4 regions of the Kitasatospora sp. NPDC094019 genome follow, and region 4 is predicted to be linked to each of the others. Evidence: riboswitches for the same ligand, from Rfam matches in the RefSeq annotation. Region 4 holds a riboswitch; each other region holds the start of a gene.
What was found. A riboswitch is a leader RNA that binds a small molecule or an ion and turns the genes downstream of it on or off. The one in region 4 is predicted to bind cyclic di-AMP.

Region 1 (5,497 bases), on a different contig from region 4:
GGTGACCGACTCCCCGGCGAGTTCGTGCCGGGCGGTGGAGACCGCGAAGTCGCTGCGCCCGGCGGCGTCGATCAGCAGCCCGTCGAAGTTGCTGCCCCGGTCCCGGCCGAGCGCGTGCAGCGCCACTCCCCCGCCCGCGTTGCCGTACAGCACGCTCGCGGTGTAGTCGAAGTCGTTGAGGTAGGCGCCGTGCTCGATGCCCCAGCCACCGTTGTGGTAGGCGGCGAACTCGGTGACCACGTGGTGCCGCTGGGCGTTGAGCCAGACGAAGATGCCGTCCTGGAGGTTGTTGTGGGCCAGGCAGCGCTGGAAGTCCCAGACGCCCTCGCTGTTCTCCGGCCACTCGAAGCCGGAGGCGCCGGTGGCACCCTGCACCCCGACGGCGACGCAGTCCAGGGCCTTGCCGCCGGTGCCCGCGCCGAGGTTGAAGCCGGTCAGCCGGTAGGCCCGGGGGTTGGGTTCGAGCAGGGTGCGGGAGGCGACGCAGGACTCGTAGACGATGTCGTCGGAGGGCTGCTGGGGAGTGCGGGTGTCCAGCGGACCGTCCCACCAGTAGGCGTCCTCCCAGGTCTCGTGACTGACGCAGCTGCGGAAGGTGATGCCGTGGCTGGCGTGCGGCACGAACGCGTGGCTGCCCGCGTCGCGGACGACCACGCCCTCGACCACGGTGCCCCGGGAGGCGTCGCCGAGCCGGTGGAAGTGCAGGCCGTACCGGCCGAGCACGGGCGCGGTGACGGGCGCCGTGCCCTCCGGGCCCCGCCAGGTCTCCTTGGTGTCGGCGCGCGGCCCGACCCAGCGCAGCGCGGCGTGCCGGACGTCGGCCCGGCGGGTGCTGGTGAGGTGGACGTGGGCGCGGCCCTTGGCGCTGCCCTCGACCCGGACGCTGCGGGTGAGGTTGAGCAGTTCGGCGCCGACGGTGACGCCCCCTCCGGCCGCGACCCTGGGATGCGGGTACCTGAGCGGGGTCTCCAGGGTGACGGTGGTTCCGCTGACGGACCGCACGGTGACGAGGTCGTAGGCGGCGGCGAAGCCGTCCTGATCGGGCGGGCCGGTCGGGGTGACGGCCAGTTCGTCGCCGGGGAGCCAGCCGGCGGGCGGGGCCGCGAGGTCGACGACGGTGTCGCCGGCCCTGAGCTCGCGCTCGGCGCGGACCCAGGCGGTCTTGGCCGCGCCGTCCAGCCGCAGGTAGCCGGCGCCGGTGACCCAGAGGCCGACGTCGGTGTCGACCACGGTCATGCCGTCACCCCGGAAGCGCTTCTCGTCGACGGCGGGGAAGCGGAGGGTGTGGACCCGGTCGCCGTCGGGGGCGAGGGCGAGGGAACCGCGGATCTCGACGTTGCCGGCGGCGGCGAGGGTGAGGGTGCGGTCGGTGGCGAAGGTGAGGCTGCCGCCCGGCTCGACCAGCAGCGAGCCGACCTCGGCGTCGGTGTCGAGCAGGACCTTGTCGGTGATCCGGACGGCGGCGCGCGGTCCGGGCGGACTGCCGCCCCAGCCGGTCCGGTCGGACCAGCGGCGGCCGCCCTGGTCGACGGTGGGCGCGGGGGCGGGCTGCTCGGGGGGTCCGGTGCCGGAGGCGGCGGAGTCCGGCGGGGCGGCGCCGTGGCCGCCGTCCCGGCCCATCGGGGCGGCCGCCCCGGACGGGGTGGGGCCGACGACGGCGGCCGGGGTGACCAGCCGGGTCTCACCGGTCAGCGAGCGGCGCAGGACCTCCTCCCCGCTGACCGCCGCGAAGGCGGTACCGACGGCCAGCCAGCGCAGTAGTACGCGACGGCTTACGGGAGTTCGGGGTGGTTCGGGCGTGATGTCCGCTCTGCGGTGCTTTGCCCTGCGGTGTGCTCCGCGTGGCCTGACGTCCGGACGGGCGGCGTCCGGCTCCTCGTCGATGCCCATCGGTGCGTAGCCCTCCCCCCGGGCGGCTGCGTCGGCGTCGGTGGGGTGCCGACGCTCTGAAGCATAGGCAGTTGCGTTGGCCATGACGGGCGTTGCCGGAAATCGGTCATTTCTGATCATGAAGGACAGCCGTTCAGCACGTCTTTCGTAAACTGTGACGGTCATCACACATGTTTGCGGTTTGAAGCCGGCTCTGCTTAACGTGCTCCCCGTTCGTGGCCACACGGACCCAGCCCGTCCGCGACGCCGAGTCCTGCCGTCGGGCGTGCTGGCAGTGCAATGCATCACGGCAGGAGCGGGGGAACCACAGGTAGTTCGCCCAGGACCGGTCCTCGGACCGGGCCCGGGCTAGGGGTGAAGCCGCGTCCACAGCGCGGCCGGGCTACTCCGGCCCGAATCCGACAGCTCACCTCGCAGGCGTGGGAGAGGACCCAGTCTTCATGCTGCCCACCAACGGCACCCGTCTGTCCGGCCGTACCCGCCGCGCGATCGCCGCCCTCGGCGTCGCGGGCATCGGCCTCACCGTCCCCTGCCTCACCGCCGGGACCGCCTCGGCCGCCTCCGTCGCCACCTGGGACAAGGTCGCCCAGTGCGAGAGCACCGGCAACTGGAGCATCAACACCGGCAACGGCTTCTACGGCGGACTCCAGTTCACCAACTCCACCTGGGCCGAGTTCGGCGGCACCTCCTTCGCCGCCCGCGCCGACCTCGCCAGCAAGGACCAGCAGATCGCGATCGCCGAGAAGGTGCTCGCCGTCCAGGGCCCCGGCGCCTGGCCGGTCTGCTCGGTCCAGGCCGGTCTGACCAAGGGCGGCGCCGCCCCCGCCGTGGACACCTCGGCCACCGCCGCGCCGACCGCCAAGACCCCCGCCCCGGCCGCCAAGCCGGCCGAGAAGCCCGCCGACCGCCAGCAGGCCGCCAAGCCCGCGAACCCGGCCCCGGCCGCCTCCGACGCCGCCCAGCGGCCCACCGGCGGCCAGGACTGGCAGAAGTGGCACCGCCAGGCGGGCCAGGACGCCTCCGCCGACTACACCGTGGTCGCCGGCGACTGGCTCTCCACCATCGCCGACAAGAACCACGTCCAGGGCGGCTGGGAGCGGCTGTACGAGCTCAACCGCGCCACCCTGGCCGAGGGCCCGCACAGCATCTACCCGGGCCAGCACCTGACCCTCGGCGACCGCGCCGAGGCGAAGGCCCCGGCCGCGGACAAGGCCGGCCAGGGCTTCGACTGGTTCAACCGCGGCAAGGGCCAGCAGAACGGCTCCGGCACCGCCGCCGAGCCCGCCGCCCAGCCCGCGGCGAAGGCCGAGACCCCGGCCCCCGCCCCGGCCGCCACCGGCAGCATGGCCGCCGCCGTCTCCTTCGCCCAGTCGAAGGTCGGTCAGGCGTACGTCTACGGCGGCACCGGCAACGGCGGCTGGGACTGCTCCGGCCTGACCCAGGCCGCGCTGCGCGCCGCGGGCGTCTCCGTCCCGCGCGTCGCCGCCGACCAGGCCGCCGCGTCCACCCACGTGTCGCTGGACTCGCTCAAGGCGGGCGACCTGCTGTTCTGGTCCAACAACGGCCAGGACTCCGGCGTCTACCACGTCGCGCTCTACGTCGGTGACGGCAAGTACGTCGAGGCCGCCAACCCGAGCTCGGGCGTGCGGGTCCAGACCGTCGCCAACTGGGCGCCGGACTTCGCCGGCCGGGTCTGATCCGATCGCACCGAGGCCCCCGGGGAGAGCCGTCGCTCCTCTCCCCGGGGGCCGAGGCATGCCCGCACGGCCGCTCTCCGGAGCCGGCCCACTCACGGGTCCGGACCCGGATCCGGACCGCCATGGTCAGAACGCGCCTCCGGCGGGCATGCTGCTGCCCTGCACCCGAGGAGGAGTCACCATGGCCCAGGTCACCGTCTCGCTCGACGCCAATCTCGCGATCGACGTGATGATGCTGTCCGGCACCAAGAACCCGCAGGACGCCGTCGAACTGATCCTCCGCGACTTCCTGGAGCGGGGCCGACGCACCGGGGCCCGTACCGGTGACGCCGCCGACGGTCACCGGACCGCCCAGGACCGGCCCACCGTCCAGGAAGGCTGAGCGGCAGGCACCGACCCGGCATCCGGGGGCGGGCCAGGACCGGCCCGCCGTCCGGGAGGGCCGGGCGCGAACACCGAGGGGCCCGGGAGCGGATCGTCGCTCCCGGGCCCCTCGTCCTGTCCTCAGCGCGCGCGTGCCCCGGTGGAACCGCGCATCACCAGCTCCGGCTGGAACGTGAACTCCCCGCGCTGGACGGCGTTCCCGCCGACCTCCTCCAGCAGGGCGTCCACGGCCGCGGTGGCCATCGCCTCCACCGGCTGGCGCACGGTGGTCAGCGGCGGCTCGGTGAAAGCTATCAGCGGCGAGTCGTCGAAACCGACCACCGAGACGTCCTGCGGCACCGCCAGGCCCCGCTGACGGACCGCCCGGATCGCGCCGAGCGCCATCATGTCGCTGCCGCAGACGATCGCCGTGCAGCCCTTGTCCAGCAGCGCCCCGGCCGCCGCGTGCCCGCCCTCCACGCTGAACAGCGTGTGCCGGACCGACTCCTCGGCCTCCTCCCGGGTGTACCCGAGCACCTCCCGCAGGGCCGCCGTGAAGCCCTCGATCTTGCGCAGCACCGGCACGTACCGCCGCTGCCCGACCGCCAGGCCGATCCGCTCGTGGCCGAGTTCGGCCAGGTGCTGGACGGCCATCCACATCGCGGCCCGGTCGTCCGGCGAGATGAACGGCGCGTCGATCTTCTCGCTGTAACCGTTGATCAGCACGAACGGCACCCCGCGCCCGGCCAGCCGGGCGTAGCGGTCGTGGTCGGCGGTGCTGTCCGCGTGCAGGCCCGAGACGAAGACGATGCCCGCCACGCCCCGGTCGACCAGCATCTCGACCAGCTCGTCCTCGGTGGAGCCGCCCGGGGTCTGGGTGCAGAGCACCGGCGTGTAGCCGTGCCGGCTGAGCACCTGCTCGATCACCTGGGCCAGCGCCGGGAAGATCGGGTTGCTCAGTTCCGGGGTGATCAGTCCGATCAGCCCGGCACTGCGCTGGCGCAGCCGGGTCGGCCGCTCGTAGCCGAGCACGTCGAGCGCCGCCAGCACGGTCTGCCGGGTGGCGGCCGAGACGTTCGCCTTGCCGTTGAGCACGCGGGAGACGGTGGCCTCGCTGACCCCCGCCTGCGCCGCGATGTCTGAGAGTCGCGCCGTAGTCACGGTCCCAGAGCCTATTGCAACCACGTCAGACCGCCCACCAGTCGGTACTGTCCGCGGCCAGCACCGCCTCGCCGTCGACGACCCGGGGGTCGGCGCCGGCGGAGGTCAGCAGCAGCCGGCCGGGCGCCGGTATCGCGACCGGTGCGCCGGTGGTGTTGACGGTGCAGACGAACGAGCCGCGGCGGAACGCCAGGGTGCCCTCGGGGCCCTCCAGCCACTCGACCTCCCCGCCGGCGCCGAGATCGGCGGTGGCGCGGCGCAGGGCCAATGCGGAGCGGTACAGCTCCAGGGTGGAGGTCGGGTCGCCGGTCTGCGCCTCGACGCTGAGCGCGGCCCACTCGGCGGGCTGCGGCAGCCAGGACGGGCCGCCGGTGGTGGGGCCGAAG
Region 2 (5,497 bases), on a different contig from region 4:
GGTGGTCTCGGCGGACAAGGAGGTGGCGGACGGCGTGCGGAAGGCGGGCGCGCGCCCCGTCGCATCGGTCCTGCTGCTGAACCGGCTGGCCCGTCCGTAGTCCTCGGGGCCGCCGAGCGGGCCGGAATGACGGCTGGTCAGTGCCGGGATTGCGGTCTTGTGCGGGTTTCGTGAAGTCCGGGTGCGGGCGGCAGGTTCACGCAATCGTGGGAGTGGCGCGAAACGTGGATCTTCACTAGGGTCTGGCGTCAAACCTATTTTCCGGATTCTCACCCCATCGGGTGAGTCCATTGGAAGAAGGAGCCGGTCCTCTTGGCCTCCCACCGCCGTCCCAAGCAGCCGAGCCGCGCGCGGGTCTCCGTGCTCACGGCCGCCGCTGCGACCGCGGTCGCACTCTCCGCCCAGGTCGCCGCTCACGCAGCGCCTAGCCCGTCGCCCAAGAAGGACGACGTCAAGGCGCAGATCGACCAGCTGAACGAGGAGGCCGAACAGGCCACCGAACGGTACAACGGCGCCAAGGAGCGGGCCGACCAGCTGCGCAAGCAGTCGGACCAGCTCCAGGACCAGGTCGCGCGCGGGCAGGAGCAGATGACCCAGCTCCAGTCGGGGCTGGCCGCGGTGGCGGGCGAGCAGTACCGCACCGGCGGCATCGACCCGTCCGTCCAGCTGATGCTGTCCTCCGACCCGTCCGGGTACCTGGACAAGGCTTCCAGCGTGCAGCAGGCCAGCTCCAGCCAGGCCGAGGCGCTCAAGGGGCTGCAGGACCAGCAGCGCCGGCTCGACCAGCAGAAGGCCGAGGCCGCGGCCGTGCTGGCCTCGCTGGACAGCACCACCAAGGACCTGAACCAGTCCAAGACCGAGGTCGGCAAGAAGCTCCGGGAGGCGCAGGAGCTGCTGAACTCGCTCAGCGCCGCCGACCGCGCGGCCGTCAAGGCGGCGCAGCAGCAGTCCGACCGCGCCTCGCGCGGCAGCGAGCGCACCGACCCGGCCAGCCTGCCCCAGGTCAGCGGTATGGCGGGGTCGGCGGTCGCCAACGCGATGAGCAAGCAGGGTTCCCCCTACGGCTGGGGCGACGTCGGCCCGAACACCTTCGACTGCTCCGGCCTGATGGTCTGGTCCTACGCCAAGGCGGGTGTCTCGCTGCCGCGTACCTCGCAGGCCCAGGCCAACTACGGTAGCCGGGTGCCGTCCCTCGCCGAGGCGCAGCCGGGCGATCTGATCATCTATCGCGCCGACCGCAGCCACGTCGGCATGTACATCGGCAACGGCATGGTCGTGCACGCGCCGCACACCGGTGACGTGGTGAAGGTGATGAAGGCCGACGCCATGCCGATCAACGCGATCCGCCGGGTCTGACGCTCCGCCACGACACTCCCGAGGGCTGTTTCCGGCCGTTGTGACCAGTGCCACCTCCGACCGGGGGTGGCACTGGGGTTTGAAGTGGGCGCTCGGCCGTTCGGGGGAAAATGATCAGCCCGATGTGGGGATGTGATCACGGTCGGTCATATTCACAAAGGAACTTGGGTATTCTTCTGACTTTTTTCTGACAAGGATTTGAACGGATCACGGATCTGTTACTAGGGTCGTGCTTCGAACCCCGCACAGTCGATCACTCAGCCTGGGTGGCGGTGGGGTTCACCGCCGAGTTCGCGAAGCAGCCGGGCGGGGCCTCAGGCGCCCGTCCGAACCAGACCCAGCAGTCGGGGGTCCGCTGGGGAGCGGAGCCGGGGAACCACGTTCCTCCGGGGTGAATCGGCGCCAGGTCGGCCGCTCGCGCGGACGGTGAGGCGTCGTAGGGCACGCTTCCGCCCGAACCCGTCAGCTCACCCGGTAGGCGGATGAGGAAGAAGGAGTCCGCCTTCGTGGCGTCCCATCGTCGTCCCAAGCCCGCCGGCCGCACCCGGGTCTCGATCATGACCGGTCTCGCCGCCGCTGCCGTCGCCCTCTCCGCGCAGTCCGGCGCCCACGCCGACCCCGCGCCGACCAAGGACCAGGTCAAGGAGCAGGTCGACCAGCTCAACGAGCAGGCCGAGGTCGCGACCGAGAAGTACAACGGCGCCCAGGCCAAGCAGCAGGAGCTGCAGAAGCAGGTCGCCGACCTGCAGGACAAGGTCGCCCGCCAGCAGGCCGTGGTGACGGAGGCCCAGGGCGGCCTCTCCGAGATCGCCGGCGAGCAGTACCGCACCGGCGGCATATCGCAGACCGTCCAGCTGATGCTGTCCGCCAGCCCGGACAACTTCCTCAGCCAGGCCGACGCCCTGAACCAGGCCGGTTCCACCCAGTCCGGCGCGCTGAAGGAGCTCCAGGAGCAGCAGCGCAGGCTCGACCAGGACCGCACCGAGACCCAGGCCAAGCTCGGCGAGCTGGAGTCCACCACCCAGCAGCTGAAGACCTCCAAGGACGAGGTCCAGGGCAAGCTGGCGAAGGCGCAGCAGCTGCTCAACACGCTCACCGAGCAGGAGCGCCAGGCCCTGCGCGCGGCCGAGGAGAAGGCCGCCGCCGAGGCCAAGGCCAAGGCGGACGCCGCGAAGGCCGAGGCCGCCAAGGTCGCCAAGGCGAAGGCCGACGCCGAGCGCGCCACCCGCGACACCACCCGCAGCGACCTGAGCGCGCCCGCCTCGGCGCCCGCGTCGGCGCCCGCCGCCGCGGCCAAGCCCGCCGCGCCCGCCGCCAACGGCTCGCGCGCCGCCGCCGCGATCGCCGCCGCCGAGAGCAAGCTCGGCTCCCCGTACGTCTACGGCGCCACCGGCCCGAACTCCTTCGACTGCTCCGGCCTCACCGGCTGGGCGTACGCCCAGGCGGGTGTGTCGCTGCCGCGGACCTCGCAGGAGCAGGCCAACGCCGGTACCCGGATCGGCTCGGACATCTCCCAGGCCCAGCCCGGCGACCTGGTGATCTTCTACGGCGACCGCCACCACGTCGGCATCTACGTCGGCGGCGGCCAGGTCATCCACGCCCCGAAGCCGGGCGCGTCGGTGCGCTACGAGTCGGCGTCCAACATGCCGGTCAACACCATCGTGCGCCTCTGACCCCAGGGTCCACAGGCTCCCGGCAGGCCCGGTCTCCCCCGAGGGGAGGCCGGGCCTGCGGTTTTCCCCCGGGGCGCCGCCCGGTCGTCGGCCGGTCCTCGGGAGCTGCGGGGAGCGAACCGTTCTGATGTCCGATCAGTGCCTGAATATTCGGATTCGGAGGGGTTTGGAAACGGTTGCCCTGACTCGCTAACGTCTGCCACCGGACGCCCGCTTCGACAGCCGACCGGTCCGGTGCGGCGGCGGGTCCCGGCCCAGGATCGGAGCCGACGTCGTATGACCGCGCACCGCCGTTCCCCGCTGTCAGGCGCACACACGCTCGCCCGGGCGCTGGTGCTCACCGCCGCGGCCACCACCGCGCTGGGCGTGGCGACCGGCGGTACCGCGCAGGCGGCTCCCGGCGCGCCCGACGCCCCGGCGAACCGCAAGGACGTCAAGGCCCAGGTGGAGCAGCTCTACGACGAGGCCGAGCAGGCTTCGGAGCGCTTCAACGCCGCCCAGGAGGCGCAGCAGCGGCTCCAGCACGAGACCGGCACGCTCCAGCAGCAGATCGCCCTCTCCCAGGACGAGCTCAACCAGCTGCGCGGCGACCTCGCCACCGTGGCCGGGGCGGAGTACCGGGGCGGCGGGATGGCGCAGACGGTCCAGCTGATGCTGTCCACCGACCCGGAGGGCTACCTCTCCCGGGCCCGCACCCTGGACCAGGCGGCCGAGCGGCAGAACGAGACCCTGCACGAGGTGCTGGGCCGTCAGCGGGTGCTCGACCAGCGCCGGGCCGAGGCGTCGGCCAAGCTCGCCGAACTGGAACAGACCCGCCGGACCCTGGCCGACGGCAAGCAGCAGATCCAGCAGCGGCTGGCCAGGGCGCAGCGGCTGCTCAACAGCCTGGGCGTGACCGAACGCGCCCGGCTCGCCGCCCAGGACGCCCGCGAGGCCGAGCAGCGCGCCACCCGGGGCACCGACCGGCTCGACCTCGGCACCACGCCACCCGCCTCGGAGCGCGGCGGCGCCGCGCTGGCCGCCGCGGTCCGGATGATCGGCTCGCCCTACGTCTACGGATCCACCGGGCCCAAGGCGTTCGACTGCTCCGGTCTGATGTACTACAGCTGGCGGCAGGCGGGAGTGACCCTGCCGCGCACCTCGCAGGCCCAGGCGTTCGCCGGGCGGCGGGTCGGCATCTCCGAAGCACGGCCGGGAGACCTGGTGATCTTCTACCGGGACATGCACCACGTCGGGATGTACGCCGGCGGCGGGGTGATCGTGCACGCCCCCTACCCGGGGGCCCGGGTGCGCTACGAGAGCGTCAACGCCATGCCGGTCGCGGGGGTGATCCGGCTCTGAGCCGCCCGGAACCCGCCGCCGGCCGACGCCCGTCCCGGCGCACCGCCCTGCTGCTCGCGGCCGGCGGCCTGGCCCAGCTCTCGCTGCCCGGGGCCGTCCCCGCGCGGCCCGCCGCGGCGGCCTCGGACGAGTACGCCGACGTCTCGGCGCTGCTCGACGAGCGGGCCCGGGCGCTGGGCGCCGGGCCGCCCCCGCTGCCGCTGACCGCCGGCTACCGGAACCTGCTGCTCGGCCCGGTGGACCCGGCCGGGCGGTCCACCGCCACCGCCGAGCTGACCGTCACGGTGACCGGGTACGACGAGCGGCCGGTGGTGCACCCGCGCCGGCTGACGCTGCTGCGTACGGCCGGCGGCCGCCGGATCGAACGCGAGGAGGGTGTCGGCGGGCCGCCCCCGCTGTGGGACCTCGGCCCGGTCGGGGCCGTCGCCGGGGCGCGCTGCCTGGTGCTCGGGGTGGACGGCGCGGACCCGGCCGCGCGGGCCGGGGCGGCCGTGGTCGGCGACCGGGCGGTGGCCGCCGTCGAGGCCCTCTGGGGCAGTGCCTGGGCGGGGCGGCTGCTGCTCGAACTTCCTGCCACCGGGGAGCAGTTCGCCCGGCTGCTGGCGGACGACCGGCCCGGCTGGGCGGACCTCGCCGCGGTCACGGTCTCGGCGCCCGGCGCGCCCCTGCACGCCCCGGCCGACCGGGTGCTGGTCAACCCCGAGGTGTACGCGCGGCTGAGCGACTTCGGTCGGCAGGTCGTGGTGACCCACGAGGCGGTGCACGTGGCGACCCGGGCCGACACCCGGGCCTGGACGCCGCTCTGGCTCTCCGAGGGGGTCGCCGACTGGACCGGCTACCGCGACTCGGGCCGCTCGGCCCGGCAGATCGCGCCGGAGCTGGCCCGGGACGTCGCGGCCGGCCGGTTGCCGGTCGCGCTGCCCCCGGACGCCGCCCTCACGGCCGGAGGGGAGGGCCTGGCGCAGTCCTACGAGCAGTCCTGGCTGGCCTGCGACCTGATCGCCCGCCGGTACGGCCCGGAGCGCCTGGTGGCGTTCTACCGGGCGGTCGGCGCGGCGGCCCCCGGCGCGGACCGGGAGGCGTGGCTGGACGGGCTGTTCCGGGACCGGCTGGGACTCGGCCTGGGC
Region 3 (5,497 bases), on a different contig from region 4:
GCGACCACGACCGTACCGACCAACGCCGAGCTGATGGAGGCGCTGGCCGCCGTCGGTGCCGCGTACTTCCAGGACTTCGCGGCCGCCGCCGCCAGGCACGGTCTCTCCTCCTCGCAGGCCAAGGCGCTCGGCGCCGTCCAGGAGCCGGTGCCGATGCGCGCGCTGGCCGGACGGCTCGGCTGCGACGCCTCCAACGTGACCGGGATCGTCGACCGGCTGGAGGCCCTGGGCCTGGCCCGCCGGGAGCCCTCGGCCGGGGACCGGCGGGTCAAGATCGTGGTCATCAGCGAGCAGGGCCGGGAGATCCTGGCGCTGGTCCGCGGCGAGATGAGCCGCACCCACCAGTCCTTCGAGAGCCTCAGCGGCGAGCAGCGGAGCGCGCTGCACTCGATCTGCCTCCAGGTGCTCCCGGTGCTCAGCGGCCGGGCTTAGGGCGGCCGGCCGCAGGACGGGCCCGGTGCGGGGCTGTCGGCAGGCCGCTCCGGGTGTTGCCGGGTGTGATCGAGTGCCCCCGGGCCGGTTCCCGGCGGTGCCCGGACTGCTCCCGCGGCCTTCGGGACCGCGGTGGGCCGGTCCGGCGCGGGTCCGGCTGACCTCGGCTGTTAGGCTTGCGAAGCGTGAGCGCGAAGCCCCAGATCCCCAATGTCCTGGCCTCCCGGTACGCCTCGGCGACCCTGGCCCAGCTGTGGTCCCCCGAGCACAAGGTGGTCCTTGAGCGCCACCTCTGGCTCGCCGTCCTGAAGGCCCAGCAGGACCTCGGCGTCGAGGTGCCCGCCACCGCCGTCGCCGACTACGAGCGCGTGATCGACCAGGTCGACCTCGCGTCCATCGCCGCCCGTGAGCGGGTCACCCGGCACGACGTCAAGGCCCGGATCGAGGAGTTCAGCGACCTCGCCGGTCACGAGCAGATCCACAAGGGCATGACCTCCCGGGACCTGACCGAGAACGTCGAGCAGCTGCAGATCCGGCAGTCGCTGGAGCACGTGCGCGACCGCACGGTCGCCGTGCTGGTCCGTCTGGGCCGGCTCTCCGCCGAGCACGCCGAGCTGGTCATGGCCGGCCGCTCGCACAACGTGGCCGCGCAGGCCACCACCCTCGGCAAGCGCTTCGCGTCGATCGCGGACGAGCTGCTGGTCGCCTTCCGCCGTCTGGAGGAGCTGATCGCCCGTTACCCGCTGCGCGGGATCAAGGGCCCGGTCGGCACCGCCCAGGACATGCTGGACCTGCTCGGCGGCGACACCGAGAAGCTGGCCGAGCTGGAGCGCCGGGTCGCCGGCCACCTCGGCTTCGACAACGTGCTCATCAGCGTCGGCCAGGTCTACCCGCGCTCGCTCGACTTCGAGGTGCTGACCGCCCTCGTCCAGCTGGCCGCCGCGCCGTCCAGCCTGGCCAAGACCATCCGCCTGATGGCCGGCCACGAGCTCGTGACCGAGGGCTTCAAGGAGGGCCAGGTCGGCTCCTCCGCGATGCCGCACAAGATGAACACCCGTTCCTGCGAGCGCGTCAACGGCCTCGCCGTGATCCTGCGCGGCTACGCGTCGATGACCGGCGAGCTGGCCGGCGACCAGTGGAACGAGGGCGACGTCTCCTGCTCGGTGGTCCGCCGGGTCGCGCTGCCGGACGCCTTCTTCGCCTTCGACGGCTTGCTGGAGACCTTCCTGACCGTCCTCGACGAGTTCGGCGCCTTCCCTGCCGTGGTCGAGGCCGAGCTGGACCGCTACCTGCCGTTCCTGGCCACCACCAAGGTGCTGATGGGCGCGGTGCGCGCGGGCGTCGGCCGGGAGACCGGGCACGAGGTCATCAAGGAGCACGCCGTCGCCTCCGCGCTCGCCATGCGGGCCGGGGCCCGGGAGAACGAGCTGCTGGACCGGCTGGCGAACGACGACCGGATCCCGCTGGACCGGGCCGGGCTGGACGCGCTGCTGGCCGACCGGCTGTCCTTCACCGGTGCGGCCGGTGCCCAGGTCGCCGAGGTCGTCCGCCAGGTCGAGGCCGTCGCGGCCGCGTACCCGGAGGCCGCCAAGTACGCGCCGGGCGACATCCTCTGACGGTTGTCCGACCCCGGTTTCCGGGCCCCGTCGCCGTCGAGGCGGCGGGGCCCTCGGCGTGTCCGGAGTGAGGTCGGGTGCGGTCGGGTGCCGGCCCGGTCGCTCAGCCCTGGTCCGGCGCCGGGTTGCCCCGGTCCGGCGCCGGGTGGCCCGGGTCGAGGGGCGGGGCGTTGGTCCCGCAGGCGTAGCGGCAGTCCGGTTCGGCCACCGGACGGTGGTCCTCCGGGGCCAGGACGTTGCCGTGGACGGTGGCCAGGGCCGTGAGCCCGCCCGCCACGAGCAGCCCGGCGCAGATCAGCATCGCGGTGTGGAAGGCGGAGTCGACGGACTCCGGCACCTGGTAGGCGTCACCGCTCAGACCGGCCAGCGAGGGCAGCGCGGCGACCGCCAGCAGACCCGCTGCCCGGGCCGCGGCGTTGTTGACCCCGCTCGCGATGCCCGCGTGCCGCACCTCGACCGCCGCCAGCACGGTCGCCGTCAGCGGTGCGACCAGCAGCACCATCCCGCTCCCCATCACCGCGACGGCGGGCAGTACGTCCGTCCAGTAGGAGGCGTCGGGCCCGATCCGCAGCATCAGCAGCACGCCGACCGCGCACAGCAGCGGGCCCACGGTGAGCGGCAGCCGCGGGCCGATCCGCTTGCCGAGCCGGCCCGCCCGGGCGGAGAGCGCCAGCATGATCACGGTGATCGGCACCAGGGCGAGTCCGGAGACCAGCGGGGAGAAGCCGGAGACGATCTGCAGCTGGACGACCAGGAGGAAGAAGACCCCGCTGAACGCCGCGTACACGGCGAGGGTGACCAGGTTGACGGCGGTGAACAGCCGGGAGGAGAACAGGCCCAGCGGCAGCATCGGCTCCGGGGTGCGGCGCTCGACCACGACGAAGGCGGCGCCGAGCAGGAGCCCGGCCGTGCCGGTGACCCAGACCGCGGGGGAGAGGCCGCTCCCGGCGGCGGTCAGCGCGTAGGTGATCGAGCCGAGCGCCAGGGCGGCCAGCACCGCGCCGAGCACGTCGAAGCGACCGGTGGAGGTCTCGTCCCGGCTCTCCGGGACGTGTCGGGCGGTCACCAGGACCACCATCGCGGCCAGCGGCAGGTTCAGCAGGAAGATCCAGCGCCAGCCCGGGCCGTCCACCAGCCAGCCGCCGAGGAACGGGCCGACCGCCGCCGACACACCGCCGAAGCCGGACCAGAGGCCGACCGCCGCCGAGCGGTCGTCCGGATGGAACACCGCCTGGAGCATCGCCAGCGAGCCCGGGGTCAGCAGCGCCCCGCCGATGCCCTGAACGGCGCGGGCCGCGATCAGTACCTCGATGGTCGGCGCGGCGGCGCAGGCCGCGGACGCGGCGGCGAACCAGACCACGCCCAGGAGGAAGACCCGGCGCCGCCCGTACCGGTCGCCGAGCGCGCCGCCGAGCAGGATCAGGCCCGCCAGGGTGAGCAGATAGGCGTTGAGCGTCCATTGCAGGGCGTCGAGTCGGGCGCCCAGATCGGTGCCGATCCGGGGCAGTGCGACGTTCACGACGGTCCCGTCGAGCATCGCCATGCTGGAGCCGAGCACCGTCGCCAGAAGTACCCAGCGGCCCTGCGCGGTGCCCAGGCGCAGGGGGGCTGCATCGGTGGTGGTCACGGCCCATGGTGAGGCTCCCGGGGGTGACGTGACAAGGGTCACCGGGGGTGTGTCGGGGATGTCCGTTCCGTGAGTGATCGTGTGCGGACCGGTCACGACTTCGGCGGAGGGTGGCGGATCACGTGCGCGCAGTGAATGGATTGTGTGCGTACTGTGCATGCCTTTCATGCGGAGCGTCACGGTGTTCCGGACTTTGGTCCCGGAAAACGGAGATCGACATTGCTTCACCCGAACGGATGGGTTTTAGTTCAGCGACCGCCCGGCGTCAGCCCGGGTGGCCACCGGGTGGAACGCCTAGTCCTGCCGCTGCCCGGTGGTACGCAACGAACTCTGTACGGCAGGAGCGGGGGACCCACAGGTAAGTCGCCGGACCCGAATTGACGGTCCGGCTTGGGGTGAAGCCGCATTTCTCTGCGGCCGGGCAACTCCAGCCCGAACCCGACAGCTCACCTCGCAGGCGTCGGAGAGGACAGCTTCCATGCCCGCACAGGCACGTCGTATCGCCATGCCCCGCGCCGTCCGCATCGGTATCGCCACCGCCGTCACCGGCGCCGCTTTCGCCCTCCCGCTGGTGACCACCGTCACCGCCCAGGCGCACGAGGCCCCGGCCGCCGGCCACGCGCAGCGGAGCAGCACCTGGACCGGCGCCACCAGCGCCGATGCCACGCCGGCCGCCGCCGCTCCGGTCGCCGAGGCGGCCCCGGCCGCTCCCGCCGCCGAGGCCGCTCCGGTCGACTACAAGGTCGTCGGCGGGGACACCCTGTCGAAGATCGCCGACGCGAAGAACGTCGAGGGTGGCTGGAAGGCGCTGTTCGAGCACAACCGCTCGGTCATCGGCGCCGACCCCAACCTCATCTACCCGGGCCAGCAGCTCGCGCTCGGCGCCGAGGCCGCGAAGCCGGCCGCTCCGGCCGCGCCCGCCACCAAGGCGCAGACCTCGCAGGACTCGGTGAAGCCGGCCGCTCCGGCCGCCAAGCCCGCCAAGCCCGCTCCGGCCGTGAAGCCGGCGGCCCCGGCTGCCAAGCCCGCCGTTCAGGCCGTCGTCGCCCCGGTCGCGAAGCCGGCCACCCCGGCCCCGGCCGCCGCCACCTCGGGCTTCTTCGCCCCGCTGGCCAACCCGAAGCTCGGCACCGCCTACGGCGTGGCCGGCTCGATGTGGGCCTCCGGCCACCACACCGGCGCCGACTTCGTCGCCTCCACCGGCACCCCGCTGCGCGCTGTCGCGGCCGGCACCGTGGTGAAGGCCGGCAACGGCGGCGCGTACGGCAACGAGGTCGAGATCAAGCTCGCCGACGGCAAGTACGCCGAGTACGCGCACCTGTCCTCGATCGGCGTGTCCGTCGGTCAGACCGTCACCGCCGGCCAGCAGATCGGCCTCTCCGGTGCGACCGGCAACGTGACCGGCCCGCACCTGCACTTCGAGATCCGCACCGGCTCGGAGTACGGCTCGGACATCGACCCGATCGCCTACCTGCGGGCGCACGGCGTCGCGCTCTGACCTTCGGTCGGAGCATCTGCCACCGCTGGGTGCGGGGCGAAACGACCTCCCGGGATGGTCATGTCGGGTGACCGCTCGACCGGTGGTCGCCGCACCTCAGCGGATCGACGGGCGCGGGACACGCCCGTCCTGCCGACCGGCCCGGCCCGCGAGACTTCTCTCGCGGGCCGGGCCGGTCGTCGTCGTGTCCGGGGGCGGGGTTCCGGGTGTGAGCGGTTCGAGTGTTCGGCAACTCTCCGTCGGCGTGGGGCGGGGAGTTGATCGAGGGTCAGGACAGTTGGCGCGGTGCGGGCCGATGCGGGCCGATGCGGGCCGATGCGGGCC
Region 4 (5,497 bases):
CGGCGTCCCGGCCGGGCTGCCCTCGCTGGCGTACGCGGCGAAGCTGGTGTCGCGGGTGCGCCGGTCCGGCTTCGCGGGTGTGCCGGACGAGCCGTACGAGCTGCCCGCCGAACTCACGGCGGAGTCCGCGGGCCGGCTGTTGCTCGCGGTGGCGCAGCGCGCGCACGACGCCGGGCTGGACGTGGACGCGGCGCTGCGGGCGGCGGCGCGGGCCTACCGGGACGCGGTGCGCGCCGCCGAGGGCCTCAAGCCCGCCGAGCGGCCCGAGCAGCCCGAGCCGTCGGACAACCTTTAGGAGCCGTCCGGGCAGCCCGGTCGGTCGGACCGGCCCGACGACCGCCCGGTCCGATCGCGCTGGGGGGCTCAGGCCGCGGCGACGTCCCGCACCGGACGGCGCTGCGGCGGAACGACCTCGCCGATCGCCTCGCCGACCAGCGCGACGAGTTCGGCCAGCCGCTCCAGGTCGAGGTGGTCGGGCAGATCGGCGAGGGAGACGATCCGCTCGCCGTCCGGCCCGGCCACGCAGAACAGGTCGATCGGACCCAGGTGCTTCTCGGCGGTGTCGACCAGCGCGGCGACGTCGCTGGGGCGGCGGACGTCCGCGCACACGCCGACGACCGGGCAGCCCGGACGGTCGAGTTCGGTGGCGAGGTCCTCGGCGACCCCGCTGCCCTGGTCGGCGATCAGCATTCCGACGGCTCCCGCCGCGGTGAAGCGGCGGGCGAGGCCCGCCCCCGACCCGCCGTCGAGTACCGCGATCACGACGACCGCACCGGTGACCCGCATGGCCCTGCTCCTCCCTGTGGGCGGCTCCGCACCGGCGCCCACGGACATCTTGCGGAGGATCGTAGGCACGACCGGATCCTCCGCAACAGGAATTACCCCTCAGGTGACCAGGCTCACGCCTGCTTCCCCCCACCATCACCGGAACGATCACCGGACGGCGCCCACGACCGTGCCCACGCCCGCGGTGCGGTGCCGGGGGCACGTCCGGGATACCGTCGACCCATGCCAGCCCAGCCCGCTTCCGTCCGTCCGCCCCTGTTCACCTGGGAGTTCGCCGCCGACCCGTATCCGGCGTACGCGTGGCTGCGCGAGCACCGGCCGGTGCACCGGACCACCCTGCCCAGCGGAGTGGAAGCCTGGCTGGTCACCCGGTACGCGGACGCCCGCCAGGCGCTCGCGGACGGCCGGCTCTCCAAGAACCCGGCGCACCACAGCGAGCAGGCCCACCGCACCGGCCGGGTCGGCATCCCGGGCGAGCGCCAGGCCGACCTGATGACGCACCTGCTGAACATCGACCCGCCGGACCACACCCGGCTGCGCCGCCTGGTGTCGAAGGCGTTCACCCCGCGCCGGGTGGCGGCCTTCGAGCCCCGGGTGCAGCAGTTGACCGACCGGCTGATCGACGGCTTCGCGGCGCGCGGATCCGCGGACCTCATCCACGAGTTCGCCTTCCCGCTCCCCATCTACGCGATCTGCGACCTGCTCGGGGTGCCGGCCGAGGACCAGGACGACTTCCGGGACTGGGCCGGGATGATGATCCGGCACGGCGGCGGCCAACGCGGCGGTGTGGGAAGGGCGGTGAAGCGGATGCGGGCCTATCTCGCGGAGCTGATCCACCGCAAGCGCGCCGACCTCGGCGACGACCTGATCTCGGGGCTGATCCGGGCCAGCGACCACGGTGAGCACCTCACCGAGAACGAGGCCGCGGCGATGGCCTTCATCCTGTTGTTCGCGGGCTTCGAGACGACGGTCAACCTGATCGGCAACGGCGTCTACGCGCTACTGCGCAATCCGGGTCAGCGGGCCCTGCTGCAGGACTCGATCGGCCGCGGCGAGAGCGCGCTGCTGGAGACCGGGATCGAGGAACTCCTGCGCTACGACGGCCCGGTGGAAATGGCCACCTGGCGGTTCGCGACGAGTCCGCTGACCATCGGCGGAGTGGAGATCCCGGTCGGCGACCCGGTGCTTGTGGTGCTCGCCGCCGCGGACCGGGACCCGGCGCGGTTCGCGGACGAGAACACCCTCGACCTGGCCCGGGCGGACAATCCGCACCTGGGCTTCGGGCACGGCATCCACTACTGCATCGGCGCCCCGCTGGCGCGGTTGGAGGGGCGGGCCGCGCTGTCCACCCTGCTGACCCGGCTGCCGGACCTCCGGCTCGCCGCGGATCCGGAGGAACTGCGCTGGCGCGGTGGTCTGATCATGCGCGGACTTCGTGAACTTCCGGTGGAGTTCACGCCGGAACCGACTTCGGCGGCAACCTCCGCGGACCCCTCGGCAGTCCCCTGAGGGGGACTCACGACACGCCGACGCGGAGGTCTCGCAGGGCAGTTCCGGGGGGTGTGAACCTCCATCAATCAGGACATACCTCTTCGGTTGGTGGGCAATCCATCGTCTGACGTGATTTCCGTGTGATAGCGGCGATATGAGCTTGTGATTGCTCTGAAGATCTGTCTACTCTCCGGGGAGCCCGCGGAAGCGGGTCCCGTGCGCGGAACGCCGAGTCCTGCCCGCCGCGTCACCGGAAACCGACCAGAACCCTGGGCAGGGGCGGGGGAACCAGGTCTTGCGCCGTCTCCCACGGCTAGGGGTGAAGCCGCCTCCGCGCGGCCGGGCCACCTCCCGGTCCGAACCCGACAGCTCACCTCGCAGGCGTGCGGAGAGGGACTTCTTCATGCTGCTCGTCGGAAACGGCCGTCATCGTCGCCGCACCCAGACCGAGAAGGCCATCGCCGTCGCCGGTGTCGCCGGTGTCGGACTGGCGCTGCCGATCCTCAGCGCCACCGGCGCCTCGGCCGCCCCGGCCTCGACCTGGGACGCGGTCGCCCAGTGCGAGAGCGGCGGCAACTGGGGCATCAGCACCGGCAACGGCTTCTACGGTGGCCTGCAGTTCACCTCCAGCACCTGGAAGGCGTTCGGCGGCACCGCCTACGCGCCGCAGGCCAACCAGGCGTCGAAGGCGGCGCAGATCACCGTCGCCGAGAAGGTGCTGGCCTCGCAGGGCCCGGGCGCCTGGCCGGTGTGCTCCAAGAAGGCCGGCCTGAGCAAGGGCGGTGCCCCGGCGGCGGTCGACGCCTCGGCCGACGCCGCGCCGGCCGCCCCGAAGCCGCAGGCCCAGCCGCAGCAGCAGACCCCGGAGCAGCAGACCCCGAAGCCCCGGGCGCCGCAGGCGCAGGTCGAGCAGCAGGCACCCAAGGCGGGCCCGAAGCACGCCGCGCCCAAGTCGCCGGCCCAGCAGGCCCAGGCCGAGCAGCAGGCACCCAAGGCGGCGCCGAAGCACGCGGCCCCCAAGCCGACGGCCCAGCAGGCCCCGCAGTACGCGCAGCAGCAGGCCCCGAAGGTCCAGCAGCCGCAGGACGGTCAGGGCTACACCGTCCGCTCCGGCGACACGCTGGCCGGGATCGCCACCACGCAGGGCGTGCAGGGTGGCTGGCAGGCCCTGTACGACGGCAACCGCGGCACGGTCGGCGGCGACCCGGACCTGATCATCCCCGGCCAGGTCCTCACCCTCGGCTGACGCTCCCGCGCACCCCCCGCCCGCCCCTTGTCCGCCCGTCGTCCGAGGTGGGCACGCGGGCGGCCGGGCGGCCGGGCGGGCGGGCCCGGTCCGGCCCGTTCCACCCCGTTCGTCCACCCGGGGGCGTCCGGGGCCGGGCGACCAGGTGAACTACCGGTGGGTAGCACGGCCACACGCTGAGACGGAGCCGAGGCCGACGTGGCCCGGACAGCCCGTGCGGTTAGGCTCTGGTCGTAACGACTCCGCAATCGTCCGGCCGACGGCACCCCACTGTCAGCCGTACCTGCTTCCGCTAGGAGATGCCTCGTGCCGTCCATCGATGTCGTCGTAGCCCGTGAGATTCTCGACTCGCGCGGCAACCCCACGGTCGAGGTCGAGGTCGGCCTCGACGACGGCAGCACCGGCCGTGCCGCTGTTCCGTCGGGTGCCTCCACCGGTGCCTTCGAGGCCCTGGAGCTCCGCGACGGTGACAAGAACCGCTACTTCGGCAAGGGCGTCGAGAAGGCCGTCCTGGCCGTCATCGAGCAGATCGGCCCCGAGCTGGTCGGCTACGACGCCACCGAGCAGCGCCTGATCGACCAGGCCATGCTCGACCTGGACGCCACCCCGGACAAGTCCTCGCTCGGCGCCAACGCCATCCTGGGCGTCTCGCTGGCCGTCGCGCACGCCGCCTCCGAGGCCAGCGACCTGCCGCTGTTCCGCTACCTCGGCGGCCCGAACGCGCACGTCCTGCCGGTCCCGATGATGAACATCCTCAACGGTGGCTCGCACGCGGACTCCAACGTCGACATCCAGGAGTTCATGATCGCTCCGATCGGCGCGGAGTCCTTCTCCGAGGCCGTCCGTTGGGGCGTCGAGGTCTACCACACGCTCAAGGGCGTGCTGAAGGAGCGCGGCCTCTCCACCGGTCTGGGCGACGAGGGCGGCTTCGCCCCGAACCTGGACTCCAACCGCGAGGCCCTCGACCTCATCGTCGAGGCCATCCAGAAGGCCGGCTACGTGCCGGGCAAGGACATCGCGCTGGCCCTGGACGTCGCCGCCTCCGAGTTCTACGAGGACGACGCCTACCAGTTCGAGGGCAAGGGCCTCACCTCCGCCGAGCTGATCGAGTACTACGCCGGTCTGGTCGCCGCCTACCCGCTGGTCTCGATCGAGGACCCGCTGGACGAGTCGGACTGGGACGGCTGGAAGGCCATGACCGAGAAGCTGGGCGACAAGGTCCAGCTGGTCGGCGACGACCTGTTCGTCACCAACCCGGCCCGCCTGGCCCGCGGCATCGAGACCGGCACCGCCAACGCGCTGCTGGTGAAGGTCAACCAGATCGGTTCGCTGACCGAGACCCTGGACGCCGTCGAGCTGGCCCAGCGCAACGGCTACCGCTGCATGATGTCCCACCGCTCCGGTGAGACCGAGGACGTCACCATCGCCGACCTGGCCGTCGCCACCAACTGCGGCCAGATCAAGACCGGTGCCCCGGCCCGCTCCGAGCGCGTCGCCAAGTACAACCAGCTGCTGCGCATCGAGGAGATCCTCGACGACGCCGCCGAGTACGCCGGCCGCGGCGCCTTCCCGCGGTTCAAGCACGAGGGCTGACCCGCCCGGCCGCCCGAGTGGCGCACGCCTGACCGGTGCCCCGCCGTTCACCCCGTAGGGTGGACGGCGGGGCACCGTCGCGACCAGGAGGGGACACCGGAGATGGCAGGCTGGAGGATCCCGGGCTTGGCGGCCCGGCCTCGGTTCACGAGCCGGGCGACCGTCCTGGTCCTCGTGCTCTGCTCGCTGGTGGCGATCCTGGCCTACCCGACCCGGCAGTTCATCTCGCAGCGCTCCGAGATCACGGCGCAGCGCGCCCGGGCCGACCACGCCCGGGAGCAGGTCGAGCAGCTGCGCCGGGAGAAGGCCCGCTGGCAGGACCCGGAGTACGTCAAGGCACAGGCCAGGACCCGGCTGCACTACGCGATGCCGGGGGAGACC

Region 1: it holds a riboswitch for cyclic di-AMP, as region 4 does, so the genes downstream of both, ACIQ9P_RS17310 (transglycosylase family protein) here and ACIQ9P_RS20605 (transglycosylase family protein) in region 4, are expected to answer to the same signal.
Region 2: it holds a riboswitch for cyclic di-AMP, as region 4 does, so the genes downstream of both, ACIQ9P_RS02230 (NlpC/P60 family protein) here and ACIQ9P_RS20605 (transglycosylase family protein) in region 4, are expected to answer to the same signal.
Region 3: it holds a riboswitch for cyclic di-AMP, as region 4 does, so the genes downstream of both, ACIQ9P_RS29470 (peptidoglycan DD-metalloendopeptidase family protein) here and ACIQ9P_RS20605 (transglycosylase family protein) in region 4, are expected to answer to the same signal.

Annotation. Positions count from the first base shown of each region.
Region 1 is NZ_JBIWIF010000007.1:16,117-21,613, forward strand. It holds gene ACIQ9P_RS17305 (hypothetical protein) at 1-1,890, opposite strand, end outside; cyclic di-AMP (ydaO/yuaA leader) riboswitch at 2,158-2,323, shown strand; gene ACIQ9P_RS17310 (transglycosylase family protein) at 2,310-3,587, shown strand; gene ACIQ9P_RS17315 (hypothetical protein) at 3,769-3,969, shown strand; gene ACIQ9P_RS17320 (LacI family DNA-binding transcriptional regulator) at 4,092-5,111, opposite strand; gene ACIQ9P_RS17325 (alpha-amylase family glycosyl hydrolase) at 5,137-5,497, opposite strand, start outside.
Region 2 is NZ_JBIWIF010000001.1:479,428-484,924, reverse strand. It holds gene ACIQ9P_RS02240 (NYN domain-containing protein) at 1-100, shown strand, start outside; gene ACIQ9P_RS02235 (NlpC/P60 family protein) at 313-1,356, shown strand; cyclic di-AMP (ydaO/yuaA leader) riboswitch at 1,700-1,852, shown strand; gene ACIQ9P_RS02230 (NlpC/P60 family protein) at 1,863-3,029, shown strand; gene ACIQ9P_RS02225 (NlpC/P60 family protein) at 3,306-4,370, shown strand; gene ACIQ9P_RS02220 (hypothetical protein) at 4,607-5,497, shown strand, end outside.
Region 3 is NZ_JBIWIF010000016.1:35,054-40,550, forward strand. It holds gene ACIQ9P_RS29455 (MarR family winged helix-turn-helix transcriptional regulator) at 1-432, shown strand, start outside; gene purB (adenylosuccinate lyase) at 609-2,048, shown strand; gene ACIQ9P_RS29465 (MFS transporter) at 2,152-3,675, opposite strand; cyclic di-AMP (ydaO/yuaA leader) riboswitch at 3,987-4,150, shown strand; gene ACIQ9P_RS29470 (peptidoglycan DD-metalloendopeptidase family protein) at 4,154-5,173, shown strand.
Region 4 is NZ_JBIWIF010000008.1:324,055-329,551, forward strand. It holds gene ACIQ9P_RS20590 (MazG family protein) at 1-295, shown strand, start outside; gene ACIQ9P_RS20595 (SDR family NAD(P)-dependent oxidoreductase) at 364-786, opposite strand; gene ACIQ9P_RS20600 (cytochrome P450) at 1,009-2,295, shown strand; cyclic di-AMP (ydaO/yuaA leader) riboswitch at 2,527-2,675, shown strand; gene ACIQ9P_RS20605 (transglycosylase family protein) at 2,681-3,523, shown strand; gene eno (phosphopyruvate hydratase) at 3,830-5,116, shown strand; gene ACIQ9P_RS20615 (septum formation initiator family protein) at 5,243-5,497, shown strand, end outside.